2 regions of the Planococcus sp. SSTMD024 genome follow, and region 1 is predicted to be linked to the other one. Evidence: riboswitches for the same ligand, from Rfam matches in the RefSeq annotation. Region 1 holds a riboswitch; the other holds the start of a gene.
The links. A riboswitch is a leader RNA that binds a small molecule or an ion and turns the genes downstream of it on or off. The one in region 1 is predicted to bind thiamine pyrophosphate.
Positions count from the first base shown of each region.

Region 2: another riboswitch for thiamine pyrophosphate. It lies ahead of tenA (thiaminase II); the one in region 1 lies ahead of AB9R92_RS11920 (lipoate--protein ligase family protein).

Region 1 covers NZ_JBGGNS010000022.1:615,067-622,907, forward strand. The annotation lists gene hmpA (NO-inducible flavohemoprotein) at 1-756, opposite strand, end outside; gene AB9R92_RS11900 (RrF2 family transcriptional regulator) at 973-1,407, shown strand; gene AB9R92_RS11905 (pyridoxamine 5'-phosphate oxidase family protein) at 1,971-2,393, opposite strand; gene AB9R92_RS11910 (hypothetical protein) at 2,461-2,691, opposite strand; gene AB9R92_RS11915 (STAS domain-containing protein) at 2,826-3,845, shown strand; TPP riboswitch at 3,995-4,101, shown strand; gene AB9R92_RS11920 (lipoate--protein ligase family protein) at 4,213-5,028, shown strand; gene lipA (lipoyl synthase) at 5,025-5,969, shown strand; gene AB9R92_RS11930 (DUF4825 domain-containing protein) at 6,024-6,512, shown strand; gene pepT (peptidase T) at 6,601-7,818, opposite strand.
Region 2 covers NZ_JBGGNS010000022.1:839,114-846,954, forward strand. The annotation lists gene AB9R92_RS12865 (acyltransferase family protein) at 1-117, shown strand, start outside; gene AB9R92_RS12870 (S1C family serine protease) at 301-1,413, shown strand; gene AB9R92_RS12875 (AI-2E family transporter) at 1,749-2,831, shown strand; TPP riboswitch at 3,205-3,306, shown strand; gene tenA (thiaminase II) at 3,396-4,085, shown strand; gene thiM (hydroxyethylthiazole kinase) at 4,078-4,839, shown strand; gene thiD (bifunctional hydroxymethylpyrimidine kinase/phosphomethylpyrimidine kinase) at 4,829-5,707, shown strand; gene thiE (thiamine phosphate synthase) at 5,652-6,299, shown strand; gene thiW (energy coupling factor transporter S component ThiW) at 6,296-6,784, shown strand; gene AB9R92_RS12905 (TetR/AcrR family transcriptional regulator) at 7,257-7,811, shown strand.

The DNA of each region.
Region 1 (7,841 bases):
ACTCACTTCGATGCGGTCGCCTTCATCCATGTTTTCGTGCAAATAGACGGATACCAGGCCGTTCGGGTCATTATCGGCTTCGCGTTTGACGGAAATGCGGAATTCATCCGGACGCGACGCTTGGGATAAGCTGTATTGGCGATTGAAAAGGAACTCTTCTCCAGGGATGGCCAGGCGGACCGTAATGTATTGGCCAGCTTCGTAGCTTGGCACATTCTTGCCATCAGCCGGTTTTAAATAGAAGGAAGTGATGTTTTCACTTTCTGTGACTTTACGTGCGATGGTGAAGTCTTTGAAGAAGCTCCAGCCGTTCTCCTGGGTTTCCGCTTTTTCGTACATGCCGTTTTCGATGCTGATGAAAACATCGGCGATGACGCCGTATGCTTCTGCCCAAGCGTTGATGATGTCATCTGTCGCTGCATCGCCGAGCACTTCTTTGATTGCTTTCAAAAGGTATTCCCCGACAATCGGATAATGTTCTGCTTTGACACCGAGGCTCACGTGTTTATGGGCGATTTGTTCAACGGCGGGAAGAATTGCTTCCAAATTGTCGATGTGCACAGCAGCGGCATACACGGTATTGGCAAGCGCAGTTTGTTGGCGGCCTTGTTTTTGGTTGGCTTGGTTAAAAATATTTAAGAGTTCCGGATGCGCTTCGAACATATTGCTGTAAAAAACGGTTGTGATGGTTTTTCCGTGTTCAGCTAATACGGGGGCAGTGGATTTGACGATGGTTTTTGTTTGTTCGGATAACATAGTCAATCTCTCCTTTTGTTTTCTATAATCCCACTATAAACCGAAAGAAATTTAAAAGATATATTTAAAATACATCTTTAAAATTTAGACACAATTCATTTCACAGAAAAGTCACACATGGAATATGAACCTGAAAAAGCCTGAATACTGCAGATGCGTTTCCTTTCCAGAAATTATGGCGGCGCGTATAATGAATGTGCAGGGAAGGTGAAACCAATGAGGTTGACGATGTATACGGATTATTCATTGCGCGTACTCATCTATTTGGGAACGAAAGAAGACGGCAAGCTGACAACCATACAGGAAATTTCCGATGCTTATCATATATCCAAAAACCATTTGATGAAAGTGACGTTCGAACTCGGCAAAGCGGGATTCATCGAAACGGTCAGGGGCAGGGGAGGCGGCATTCGTTTGGCGGACCGCCCTGAGAACATAAATGTAGGAACAGTCGTCCGCCAAATGGAAGAAGACTTCCACTTGGTGGAGTGTTTCAGTTCAGAGACCAACACTTGCCCGATCTCCCCGATCTGCGGGCTTCGGGGCGTTCTCGGAAAAGCGCTGCATGCTTATTTATCGGTTTTAGATGAATACAATCTGCAAGATCTTCTATTTAATAAAGAAGGATTGCGCGATTTATTGCGCACGTAAAAAAGCCTCCGTTGCCGGAGGCTTTTTTCAGGCTGTCGAGAAAGGTAAGAACCCGTATTTTCCGAAGCTTATCGCTCGCTTTCCGTGGGGCGGGAATCGAGCCTCCTCAGCCGCTATCGCGACCTGCGGGGTCTCTCAAACCCGCTAGTCCCACAGGAGTCGAGCAAACGCTTCTCCAAATACTAAACTAGATTTTTGATTTTTAACTGTCAAAACGCAGTCACTTTTTTAAAAGTTTAGTAGATTTTAGACTTATTCAACACTCTGTAAAAAGCCTCCGTTGCCGGAGGCTTTTTTCAGGCTGTTGAGAAACTCAGGAAACCGTATTTTCCGAAGCTTATCGCTCGCTTTCCGTGGGGCGGGAATCGAGCCTCCTCGTCACTGCGTTCCTGCGGGGTCTCTCAAACCCGCTAGTCCCACAGGAGTCGAGCGAATGCTTCTCCAAATACTCAGATAGAACATTGATTTTTGAATGTAGAAAAGGTGATTCTCTTTTTCATTCATAGCGGATTATGGACTTCTTCAACACTCTGTAAAAAGCCTCCGTTGCCGGAGGCTTTTTTTTATAGTTCGATTGTTTGGGGATCTTTGCCTTTGCGGTTCATCAAACGGACACGCGTTGGCGTAATGGCCAGGATGATCAAGTTCGGGTCTTCCGGACCGTCAAACCAGCCGGTCAAGTGTTCATTCCATACTTTGTCGATCATCTCGCGGTCATCCCGCAATGACATTTGCCCTTCGATTTCAAGGAAGCTATCACCGACGCCTTCTCCCTCGTAGCCGAGCAGGATATGGGCGTTCGGGTTCTTCTCCAGCTCATCCACTTTCTGCGTCTGCTTGCTTGTCGCCGTATACAAAGTAAACTCGTCGTTGAAGAAGGTCATGTAACGGGAATGCGGCTTATTGTCTTTGATCGTCGCCAAAGTCCCGATCATGCTGTCTTCCAAGATTTTCAATGCTTGCTGTTTCAGTTCTTGTTGTGCCATTCAACTCTCTCCTTTGCAGTAATATCGTCTATCAGGAAAACTGCGGGCGTGTTGCCCGCAGAAGAGGTCATTCGGGATGTTTTTCCTCGCTGGCTGAATCGTCTTTTGTACCGCGGGGATTCTTTTCGTCTTTCATGTCCTGCTTCAAGTCTTCCAAAGGAATCGAATCTACGTTCATTTCTTCTTCGTGCATTTCTGTCATGGTTTCTTTATCTGTCTTCACTTGCTCAGGATTGTCCATTGGAGCTCCGTCGCTTGTTTTTCGTTTTTTTTCATTGAAACGGTCTTTTTCTGCCATCGTTAGCACCTCTCCTTTAGCGTTCTTCTCTATCTATTCCTTAATCAGCGTGCTTTAAAACATTTGAACTTGCTGGAGATACTGGGCTGGCGTATGATTAATCAATAGGACTAAATAGGGAGGATGGCTGTACAATGACGCAACAAACGAGTGTAAACGTGGGCGGCTTGGATTTTGAATGGGACCTTTCGCAAGGGCGCTTCCTGTTCGAAGGGCAAAATTCTGTGCTGTTTTGGACGTCCACAGCGATGAAAATGTTTTTCGATTCCATCGAGGAAATTTCGGGGGAAGAAGCGGCAGCTGTCGTGTTGGAGTCGACTGGGTTTCGCCAAGGCCAGGTAGTCGGAGATTATTTCCATGGAATGGGCGGGATTTCGGTGATGAAAGCATCCGACCTCATTACCAATACATACGCATCAGCTGGCTGGGGAGTGGCGTCAATCCGCGATTTGGATGTGGAAGCCGGCACCTTGGAAGTGACGCTGAAAAATAGTTGGGAATATCAGATCAATCTGGCACAGGGGAAACAGACCGGCGGCAGTTTTCTGCCGGCCCATTATGCGGGAATCTTCAGCTCGCTATTGAACCGCAGCATTTGGTATGAAGTGATCCACTCGCAGATTGAAGGTCATGATGAATGCTTGATTCGCTATTTCCCATCGGACGAAACGATCGAAAAGAACATTCATACGCTGGCACGCCGCAAGGAATCGGAGAAAATCCGTGAACTCGAACAGTTGGTGGATGAAAAAACGGCGGATCTTCATGATATGATCCGGGACATTTCTTCTCCGCTTATTCCAGTGCTGGAAGATATTGTGGTCGTTCCACTTCTCGGACGCTACGATGAAGCGCGTGCCGAAGAATTATTGATCAAAACGCTTGAAAATTTGCCGAAATACAAAGCGCATTACTTGCTGCTTGATTTAACGGGGTTGAACGAAAGCTTCAACCAGCATGCGGCGATGCTGATCGAAAAGTTGGGCTCTGCAGCCGGTTTGATCGGTACGAAAACAGTGCTGGCGGGGATTTCGCCGTCCACCAGCATGACAATTACCGAAGCGGGCGTAGACCTCTCGGGCTATGAATGCTTCCGGACGCTTCAACATAGCATTCACTTTGCTTTGGCGCAGAATGGCAAGACCATTATTTAATAGCGAAGCTTTCCCGAAACCGCAGAAGCGCATAGGGAAAGCTTTTTTTGGATATTTTTGAATAAATTGGATAAAAAGATAAAGAAAATACTATTTAGTATATTGTGATTTCTTGAAATGGATGTTAAGCTCTAGAAGAACTATACATAGCTGACCACTGGGGGAGCCGGAATTGACTGGCTGAGATGAGCGAATGCTTGGACTCCTTGAACCTGATCTGGACCATGCCAGCGTAGGGAAGTGGTACGTATGCTTCCTTTGTCTGCATACACCGCTTTCCCATGGGAAAGCGGTGTTTTTTTATGGAATTTGGAAGTCGCGCAGAAGCTGAGAGGAGTTGAGTTTTTTGGAGGAAACATGGGGGTACATGGAGTCGGGATTTTGCACGCCGGCTTATAATATGGCAATGGACGAAGCGTTGATGAATTGGCAGCGCGAGACGGGCATGAGGCCTATCCTGAGGTTTTACGGCTGGGTGCCGGCTGGGATTTCCGTGGGATTTTTTCAGAAATTGAATGGCAGCATCGATCTCGAAAAAGCCGCGCAAATGGGCATTCCCTTGGTTAGAAGGCAAACCGGCGGCAAAGCCGTACTTCATGAACAGGAATTGACTTATAGTGTGGTGATTCCAGAGCACCATCCGTTTATGCCGAAATCAGTGAAAGAAGCATATTTGGTCATTTCCCGCGGCCTGCTTGAAGGCTACCGCAATTTGGGGATTCAAGCACAGCTGGCCGCTGAAGCCAAGCGGCCGAAAGAATCTTCGGCGGTATGTTTTGAAGAACCGTCTTGGCATGAATTGACTGTTGAGGGTAGAAAAGCGGCAGGAAGCGCGCAGACACGGAAACAAGGCATCATTTTACAGCACGGTTCAATTCCGTTGGAGCTTAATGAGGACCGCTTGTTTGAACTGTTCGTCTACCCGAGTGAAGCGGTAAAGGAAAGAGCGCGTCAAGCTTTCCGCACACGCGCCGTAGCGATCAACGAGCTCATGCAACAACCGGCAAGCTTCGATGAAGCGCAAAAGGCATTCAAAGAGGGATTTGAAACAGGGCTCGGCATTCGTTTGGAAAAATTCGAGCCACCAGCCGAGCTGCTGGAAGAGGTGCGCATGCTCGAAGCCAAATATGCAAGCGAAGAATGGAACCACAGACGAGAAGAGAAAGGGGAACTTATGCGATGACTAAAACAAAGCAGCGTGAACGTAAACCCGAATGGTTGAAAGTGAAACTGAACACGAACGAAACGTATAATGACTTGAAGAAATTGATGCGCGAGAAAAAATTGAACACGGTATGCGAAGAAGCGAAGTGTCCGAATATCCATGAATGCTGGAGCGAACGCCGCACTGCGACTTTCATGATCCTGGGGGATACGTGCACAAGAGCGTGCCGGTTCTGTGCCGTCAAAACCGGATTGCCGAACGAATTGGATTGGGGCGAGCCGGAGCGTGTAGCGGAGTCGACGGAAATCATGAACTTGAAGCATGTCGTCGTCACAGCAGTCGCCCGGGACGATCTGAAAGACGGCGGGGCTGCAGTCTTTGCGGAAACCGTCCGTGCGATTCACCGGAAAATGCCGGAAACCACCGTCGAAATCTTGCCGTCTGATATGAAAGGCGATTACGAAAGCTTACACATGTTGATGAGCAGCGAGCCCGATATTTTCAACCATAATATCGAAACGGTGCGCCGCCTGACCAAACGTGTCCGTGCGAGAGCGACATACGACCGTTCGCTGGAATTGCTGCTGCGGGTCAAGGAAATCGCGCCTCATGTGCCGACCAAGTCGAGCATCATGGTCGGGCTCGGGGAAACGAAAGAAGAGATTATCGAAGCGATGGATGACCTGTTGGCACACAAAGTCGACATCATGACGATCGGCCAGTATCTACAGCCGACGTTGAAGCATCTGGACGTTGTCCGTTATTACCATCCGGATGAATTCAAGGAATTGAAGGAAATCGCATTGGCGAAAGGTTTCAAGCATTGCGAGGCCGGCCCGATGGTACGTTCTTCCTACCACGCGGATGAACAAGTAAACGAAACGGCTGTGCAGAAACGCATCAAATACATGAAAGGCGTCGAATCGACTGGCGCAAAAATCGACCGCATCGAATTTTAAGAGGAAGAATGCGGCATATACACATGGTGGAGAGGAGGGCTTGAATTGGGGAGAATGCTTGCCGCGGCTATTCTGTTTTCCGCTCCGCTATTTCTTATCAGCGCATGCAGCCCTTCACCTGCGGCTGAGGAACCGGATCTCTTCGAGTACGAAGGGGCCGCAGTGGGGAATAACAGTGCCGTCGTCAACACCATTATCCAACTGCCGGCTGCGGAAAATTTCACAGGAATAAAACTCGAGACTAAAGAACAGCCATACGGTATCAACGTTTTCTACGATTGGACGGAGACTTCCTCATCCGATAAGGAAACGGCGGCTCATAATGCGACTTATTTGTTTGCGCTGATCGACAATGCAGAGTGGATCCAATTTGATTTCGACACAGGAGCAGGCGTGGAACAGTACCGGTTGACGAGAGAGCGATTGCAAGCTTGGTATGGTGTGGATTTGACCAGTGTTGATAAGCAAAAGGAACTGGAAGAGTTGCTCGACCAGTATTTGGCTGAAGACCAAAAAATCGACGCGCTATTAACAGAGTCCTAAAAACTGCATGAAACAAATAAAGCAGCGGCATTGAGCCGCTGCTTTTTGTGCTGAAAAGATTTCCCGGGAAATGAACAGGGCAAATCAGTTATTTTGCGGTTTTTGCGACTTCCACAATCACTTGAGTCGCTTTTTCCATATTTTCAGCGGAGATGAACTCGAATTTGCCGTGATAGTTTTCGCCGCCTGTGAAGATATTGGGTGTCGGCAAGCCCATATAGGATAATTGGGATCCGTCCGTCCCACCGCGTACAGGGATGATATCGGGGGACAGGCCCAATGTTTTCATCGCTTGTTCGGCTTGGTCGACGATTTCCATCACCGGTTCGATTTTCTCGCGCATATTGTAATATTGGTCTTCGAGCTCGAGTTCGATCGCTTCTTCCCCGAATTCCTTTTGCAATGCAGCAGCCACTTGTTCCATATGGCGCTTTTTCGCTTCGAATTTGTCTTTATCGAAATCACGCACAATGTACTGAAGCACTGCTTGTTCCACGGAACCATTGAAGTTGTTCAAATGGATAAAGCCTTCGTAGCCTTCCGTTTTCTCAGGCACTTCATTTGATGGCATTTCTGCCTGGAAGCGCGTCGCGACCGTAATGGCGTTGACCATCTTGTCTTTCGCGGAACCGGGGTGGACGCTTGTTCCGTGGACAGTCAATTTCGCGCTCGCGGCATTGAAGCTCTCGTATTGAAGCTCGCCAAGCGGCCCGCCATCCATTGTATACGCATAATCTGCGCCGAAACGGGCGACATCGAATTTATGCGGGCCGCGGCCAATTTCTTCATCCGGCGTGAAGCCGACGCGGATTTTGCCGTGTTCGATTTCAGGATGTTCGATCAAATATTCCATTGCCGTCATGATTTCGGCAATTCCCGCTTTATTGTCGGCCCCGAGCAAAGTCGTGCCGTCTGTCGTGATCAAAGTATGCCCGACGTAGTTTTGCAGTGCCGGGAAATCAGCCGTTTTCATCGTCACTTTGTCGTTCAATGGGATGTCTTTCCCGTCATAATTTTCGATGCGCTGTGGGTTGACGCCCTTTCCAGTGAAGTCGGTCGCGGTATCGACATGTGCCAGGAAACCGATAACGGGGCGCTGTTCTTCGGTGTTCGCCGGCAATGTGCCGAATAAATAGCCGTGCTCGTCCACTTCAACTTCCTCTAAGCCGATGCTCTTCATTTCTTTTTCCAATTCAGCGAGTAAATCCCATTGCCCAGGTGTAGAGGGAGTTGCGTCATTTTCAAAATCGGATTGTGTGTCGATTTTGGCGTAGCGAATCAGGCGTTCGATCAAGTTTTCGATCATGGTAGAGCCTCCTATGTATGTAA
Region 2 (7,841 bases), 220 kb from region 1:
GTCGGAAACATCGTTACGCATTTCGACAGCAACCATCTGACGGCGACGTTTTCCAGAACGTTTGCGCCGGTTTTCGAAAAGCCGTTGCTGGAAGCATTGGAAGCTCAAGAAAAATAACGGGGTAAAAGCTGCCTTGGCCGCTGCGAAAGCAGAGTGCCAAGGCAGCTTTTCTGATTCCCGCCGTTCAATGCCGGGCGTGCAACGGAAATTACATTCCCACCCATTCAATGTCCTTTCCCGTTCCTTTTTCAATTATGGCTTGCTATAATGAACTCACATTAACGGAAGCGGGTTGAGATTATGGACAAACGGATGATGCACTGGCTGATGGTTTTCCTGTCAGCGATGATTCTCGCGGCTTGCGGAGGGACAGATACGGAAGCACCGCCCGCAACTGAAACCGGGCAGGCGGATTCGCCGGTCGATACGGCGGCTCAGGAAAAAGCGGTGATGATCGCGAATGCCAAGACGCATGTCTACACGATCTATACCGATTTCGAGCAAGGCTCCGGCTTTTTATACAACGACCGAGGCGATATCTTGACGAACGCCCATGTCGTGCGCGATGCGACGTTTATCGCGCTCGTCAATAGCGACGGGCAGGAGTTTGCGGGCAAAGTGATCGGCATATCGCTCGATGAAGATCTGGCGCTTGTGCGTGTCGAGGACCTCGCAGGAAAAGAGCCGCTTGAGCAGGAGATGGAAGCGGTGGATATCGGGACACCGGTCATCACCATCGGGAGTCCTGAAAACGCGGCGAACACTGCGACCGAAGGGGAAATTACCGATACCGGCGTCGATTTCTCGGAAGTCTTTGTCTATACGGATTTGTACGAAATGAATGCCCCGATCAAGCAAGGCTCAAGCGGCGGGCCATTACTCGATGCAAGCACCGGAAAAGTGCTCGGCATCAATTCGGTCATGCTCGAGGACAATCCCGAAATCGGCTATGCGATTCCGCTTTATTTGAAAAAGGAATTATTGGACAGCTGGGCGAATAACCCGGAACCGTTTCCCGATTCGCAATTGGTCGAACCGTCCGTGAAGGATGCGTATTTTGACGAGGCGCTGTTGTCGAGTTTCATCGAGGCTTATTATGACTTGTTGCCGTATTCGATGAATGACGAGAAACTGAATTATTATTCTTCTTACTTGGTACCGGGAAGCCAGGCAGTTGAAGCAGTCGACAGTGTTGTGCAGGAGTATTCAGCAGCGGGCCGCGTATTCGATTCAGTCGTGCCGGAAGTAACTTCCGTCGAGATTGAAGGAGATGCCGCATATGTGGAGGCAGGCGCTGTGTTCAATTACCACGAAGCAAACGGCGAGACCGGGACGATCGACCATCGCCGCCGCTACACCATCGTGATTGATGAGTACGGGGATTATCAGATCGAGCGTGTGGAGGAAATTTAAAGTGCTTTCATTTGATGGCATCATATTATAAGAAACCTTGGAAATGAATGAACAGACAGCTTGGCTAATCGGCCAGGCTGTTTTTTTATTGGGTAAAAATGATAAAGAGTTCCAAGCGCCCACAAGTTTAAAGGTGTTTGATGTGTTGAAGTGTAATTAATATTATAGTAATTGAAACAGATAAGCCGGCTTGCCATTTTCCGCGAAACAAATTTTAAAAATAGTGTAACTGAGCATTGAACAAGGAAGCGACTTTCAGCTGATGGCCGACTGTAGATGACAAGGCCGCCGCCGGACCAGTCAAAGAAATGGAATCAGAGGAAAGGAGAATCGAAATGCCCAAGACAAAATCGTTTCGCTTTCTAATGTACATTCTTGTGATTTTCGCCATCATCAATCTGGCCGCCCGGGTGCCGTTTGTTTTCTACCCGATCGGTGTGGCATTTTCCACCTTGATGCCGATCATCATCATCGGGGGCATCTTGTTTTATATCTTCAGGCCTCTCGTCAAGCTATTATCAAGAAAGATGCCGCGGGTCGTCGCGATCCTGATGATTTTCGCGGCGTTCATCGGTCTGCTCATCGGCTTTTCGCTATGGGTCGGCCCGCTCATTTTCCGCCAAATCCAGTCACTAGTGGAGAACTTTCCAGCTATCGTCCGGGGAGTCCAGAATCAGGCAAATGCCGCCTTGTCGAGTCAATGGTGGAGTTACATCCAAGAACAGGATTTTTTGCCTGATTTAAACCCTGCTGTCATCGCCGACAACTTCCGGGAAATGCTGACGGGCCTAGGTTCAAACATCCTCAGTTTCACGGGCGTGCTGATCAGTGCATTGACTTCCCTTATCGTCGTTCCTTTTGTGCTGTTCTTTTTACTGAAGGACGGCGAAAAATTGCCGGTTAGCTTCCTGAAGCTTTTGCCGCAAGATTCGAGGGAAGAAGGGGCCAAAATCCTTCACGACATGGATGAAAACCTCAGTGCTTATATCCAGGGCCAGGCGATTGTCAGTTTGTTTGTTGGGGTGTTTTGTTATATCGCCTATCTAATACTCGGGGTAGACTATGCCATCATTTTGGCGCTCGTTGCGACATTCACGAACGTCATCCCTTTTTTAGGCCCTGTCCTCGGAGCGATTCCGGCGATCATCGTGGCCTTCTTCCAGGACCCGATTCTCGCGTTGTGGGTATTGATCGCCATCGTAATCATCCAGCAGATTGAAAGCAATTTCATTTCACCGAATGTCATGGGTAAAAAATTATCGGTCCATCCCGTAACCATCATTTTCCTCCTATACATCGGAGGCAACCTGGCAGGGCTCGTCGGAATGATCCTGGTGATTCCGACGTACGCTTTAGGCAAAGCCGTCGTTCAAAACCTCTACCGCCTGCTCCGTTTGCGTTATCCGTCGATGCGGTGAAAGGGTAGAAAAAAATGCAGCGGGAAACAAGCCGACCGAAATCTTACTCCCACCCACCACTGCAGCTAAGCGGGCGAATCCATGCGAATGAAGCAACAAAGTCACTCACTTCTTCCCTCGAAATTGCAAGGGAATGCGGAAGCTGATGCGTCGCAAATGAATCGGTTCAACTGCCTTTCGCCAATTCAGTGGCCCATTGCAAAAACTCAACCCCAAGGGAGGCTTCGGCTAGCCGCCAATAATATGATTAACCCGACACCGACCAGACGATCAATCTCCCGCAATCTTGATTCCAACCAAACCCTTAATTTCGAAAAGTTTTGAATTCGCAGGCCAGCTATGGTATTCTATTGCCGACAATAAAAAAATATCGCTATTCCACTAGGGGAGCCATGTTGGCTGAGACGGACAAGAGTCCGGACCCTTTGAACCTGATCTGGATCATACCAGCGTAGGGAAGTGGGCGAATTGTGAGCCTTTTTCCAATTTCTACAGCTGACCTTTATCGCCGCTTCCTCACCTGGGAAGCGGTGTTTTATTTTGCCCAAAAAAGGAGAGAGCGACATGACATTTTGTAAAGAAGTCCGGTTGGAATGTGCAGATTTATGGGACGCCAGTTTTGAACACCCGTTCGTCAAAGGCATCGCGAAAGGCGATTTGCCGCTCGACGTTTTCAAATTCTATGTTATGCAAGACGCGTATTACCTGACGCATTTTGCAAAAGTACAGGCGATCGGTGCGGCCAAAGCCAAAGACCTTAAGACCACACAGTCATTTGCGCATCACGCGGAACAGACCTGCGCCGCGGAACTCGCGCTTCATGAATCGTTTATGGAATTGCTCGGGGTGACCGAGGAAGATTGGAGACTATTCGAACCCTCGCCGCACGCTTATGCATATGTCTCGCATATGTACCGTTCGGCAGAAGGCGATCTGGCCGACGTGCTCGCAGCCTTGCTTCCGTGTTACTGGCTTTACTACGAAATCGGCGAACGCTTGAAGACCGCAACGCCCGAGGAACCGATTTTCCAGAAATGGATCGGCACATACGGCTCCGAATGGTTCGGGGAACTGGTGAATGAACAAATCGAACGGATGGACCGATTGGCAGAAGGATTGCCGGAAGAGCGGCGTAAGGAATTGAAAACGCGCTTCAGAAGAAGCAGTTATTATGAATGGCAGTTCTGGCAGCAGGCGTGGACAATGGAAACTTGGGAGCTGCCGGCTCAAAAGGAGAGTGTTCGCCATGATTAGGGAATTGCGCGCAAAAAAACCATTGATTCATTGCATCACCAATCACGTCGTCTCGAACTTTCAGGCAAACGGCCTACTCGCACTCGGCGTCTCGCCGGTCATGGGCGACGAACAGCAGGAAGTGGCCGAACTCACGGGACACGCCGATGCCCTATCGCTCAATATCGGAACGATTACGGAACGCTCATTTGAAAGCATGCTCATCGCAGGACGCGCGGCGATGGAAAAAGGCATCCCGGTCGTGCTCGATCCGGTCGGTGCCGGCGCGACGAGCTACCGGTTGCAGGCAGTGAAGCGATTGCTTGCGGAACTCGACATCACACTGCTCCGCTGCAATGCCGGTGAACTCGCGGCCATTGCGGGAGCGGACTGGCAAGCGCGCGGCGTCGATGCCGGGGAAGGCCAAGTGGATTTGGAAACAATCGCCAAACAAGTGGCCGATGAACATCAAACGCTGGTCGCGGTGACGGGGAGCCGTGATTTGGTGACGGACGGTGAACGCACCGAGCACATTACAGGCGGAGACCCGATGATGGCGTCGGTCACTGGAATGGGTTGTTTGCTCAGTGCGGTGCTTGCCGCATTCTTGACCGACGAAGAATCTGCCCCGCTTGATGCGCTTGCGTATGGCTTGCAGATGTATGCGAATGCAGGAAGCCGCGCGTCGAAAGTCGCCTTGAACCCGGGAACATTCCAAATGGCCTTTTTGGACGAACTATCGAAACGACAGGAGGCGGCACTTTATGGACGCTAAAGCGCAAGTACTGACAATCGCGGGATCCGATTCGGGCGGAGGAGCGGGCATACAAGCAGATTTGAAAACCTTCCAGGAACTCGGCGCATTCGGCTGCTCGGCGGTAACGGCGGTGACCGCCCAAAACACATTGGGCGTTCACGGCATTTACCCGATGGACCGAAAAGCGGTCAAAGAACAGCTCGATGCCATCGGGACGGACTTCGACATCCGCGCGCTCAAGACCGGCATGCTGTTTGACGCCGGCATCATCGAAGAAACGGCACAAGGCATCCAGCGCCACGGCTGGGAAAACCTCGTCATCGATCCCGTCATGATCGCCAAAGGCGGCGCTTCTTTATTGCAGCAGGAAGCGGTCGAAGCAATCAAAACGATGCTTGTGCCGCTCGCTGCCATCATCACGCCGAATATCCCGGAAGCAGAAGTGTTAAGCGGCATGGACATCACAGACGATGCCTCACGCAGACAGGCAGCGGAAGCGATTTTATCGATCGGTGCTAAAGCCGTCATCATCAAAGGTGGCCACAGCAGTGACCCTGACGTTGCGGAAGACTTTTATTTGGATCGTCAAGGCACGGTGATCTTGCTGCGCTCAGAACGTCTCCAGACCCAACAGACGCACGGGACGGGCTGCACTTTTTCAGCGGCGCTGACAGCCGAACTCGGCAAAGGCAAATCGGTAGAAGAAGCCTTATTCACCGCAAAAGAATTCATCCAGGCAGCTCTAGCGTATCCGCTTCACATCGGCCATGGCCACGGCCCGACGCACCATGCAGCCTATAAGGAATCATCAGTAAAGGAGGTTGTTCATCTTGTTCGGGAATCCAGCGATTTATTTTCTAATGGGTACGACAAACGCCGGTACTAAAGAGCCGCTCGCGCTGCTTGAAGAAGCGCTTCAAGGGGGCATCACCCATTTCCAGCTGCGCGAAAAAGGGCGCGGGGCGTTGACGGATGACGCGCTCGTGGAGTTCGCCGCCAAGTGCAAGAGCTTATGCCGTGAATACGCTGTGCCGATGTTCGTCAATGACGATGTCGACTTGGCTTGCGCAATCGAAGCGGACGGCATCCATATCGGGCAGGACGATATGGATTGCGGGGCAGTGAGGAAGCGGATCGGCGCATCGATGGCGCTCGGTGTTTCGGTGCATTCGGTCAAGGAAGCGAACGAAGCGCTGACATGCGGCGCCACCTATCTCGGGATGGGGCCGGTGTTCGGAACGCGCACGAAAAGCGATGCAAAACCGCCTGCGGGTGTCGCAGAAATTGTTCGAGTGAAAGCTCAATACCCGAATGTGCCGGTCATCGGCATCGGCGGCATCGAACCGGGCAACGCCGAAATGGTCTGGCGGGCAGGCGTGTCGGGCATCGCCGTCATTTCTTCCATCGCACAGGCCCAGGATGTGGCAGGGCAAATCGAACGCTTCAAACAATCGATTCCGGGGAGGCGTGTCGGATGAACACGAGAAAACTCGTCCTTATGGCGATGTTCGTCGCACTTGCCGTCGCCGGCTCCGCGTTCGTCTGGTTCCCGGCAGGCATTGCGCGTGCATATCCGGTGCAGCATGCGATCAATGTTATCGCGGCGGTCGTCTTCGGGCCAGGGCCTGCGGTGGTCATTGCCTTATTGACCGGCGCCGTTCGCGTCTTGACGGGGACCGGCTCGCTGCTCGCGTTTCCGGGAGGCATGGTCGGCGCGTTGCTTGCCGGTGTCTTTTACCGCTACAGCGGACGTCTCGGGTTTGCGGCAGCTGGTGAGATTCTTGGCACCGGCATCATCGCCTCGCTCGTCGCGGTGCCTTATGCACGCGTTCTGATGGGAACCGAAGTCGGCGCTTTGTTCTTCATGCCGCCATTTCTCGTATCGAGCATCAGCGGGGCAGTGCTTGGCGTCATATTGATGTACCGTTTGGAGAAAACGAAAAGCAGTAAATTATTGGCGTAAAAGAAAGAGTTAGAAAACCGCATTTTCCGAAGCTTATCGCTCGCTTTCCGTGGGCTCGCGCCCAAGCCTCCTCAGTCGCTTTGAAACCCTTGTGCTCCCACATCTGCGTAGCAGATGCGTCGCAAATGAATGTTCTCAGCTAAGCTTCGCCCATTCATTCCTTGCGGGGTCTCGGTCGTCTCGCTGATCCACTGGAAAGATAAGGTCGACCTATGGGAGACATTATCTTTGCGAAAGTAATGCGCAGCATTATTGAGCAGAAGGGTTTACGAGCGAACGCTTCTCCAAATACTTAGATAGATCATTGATTTTTGAATGTCGAGAAGATGATCCCATTCTAATTCATGAACTTATTCAACACTCTAATAAGGATTGGCTTACAAAGCCGATCCTTATTTATGTCTATAAATCCTTCTACTTGAACTAAGAAAACGATTATAGTATTATTAGTTTTCATAAAGGGGGTTCGGCTGTGAAAAATCGGATTATACAGGCGTTTATCGAAGAAACGAGAAATAACGGCATCAAATTTACGATGGATGATTTGGCAAAACGGCTGGGCATCAGCAAGCGCACCTTGTACGAGAACTTTTCATCCAAACTGGAAATCCTGGAAACGATCATCGACCAGGCCTTTTCGGAATATGAACAGCGAGCGCACGCCATCCGTGAAGACGATACCCTCGGCTTGCAGGAAAAAATCCATCAACTGATCGTCCTCATCCCGAACCACAATGACTTTTTCGATTTGCGCGTTTTGGAGCAGTTGAAACGCTATTATCCGGAACAATGGCAGCGCGTCGACCGGGAAATGAATCAATGGGACGACTTGAAGCAATTGCTTGAAGAAGGCATGGAAACCGGCCTGATCAAACAACAGAACATCGACTTGTTGATGAAAATGATTTTGAACGTCGTCAATATTACCTTGGACCAACAGTTCTTCTCGGAACAAAGCATTTCCATCAAGGAAGCCGTTGAAACGATGAGTGAATTATTATTGGACGGCTTCGTCAAAAAAGAATAGGAAAAATACTGGCTAACTAAGGCCAGTATT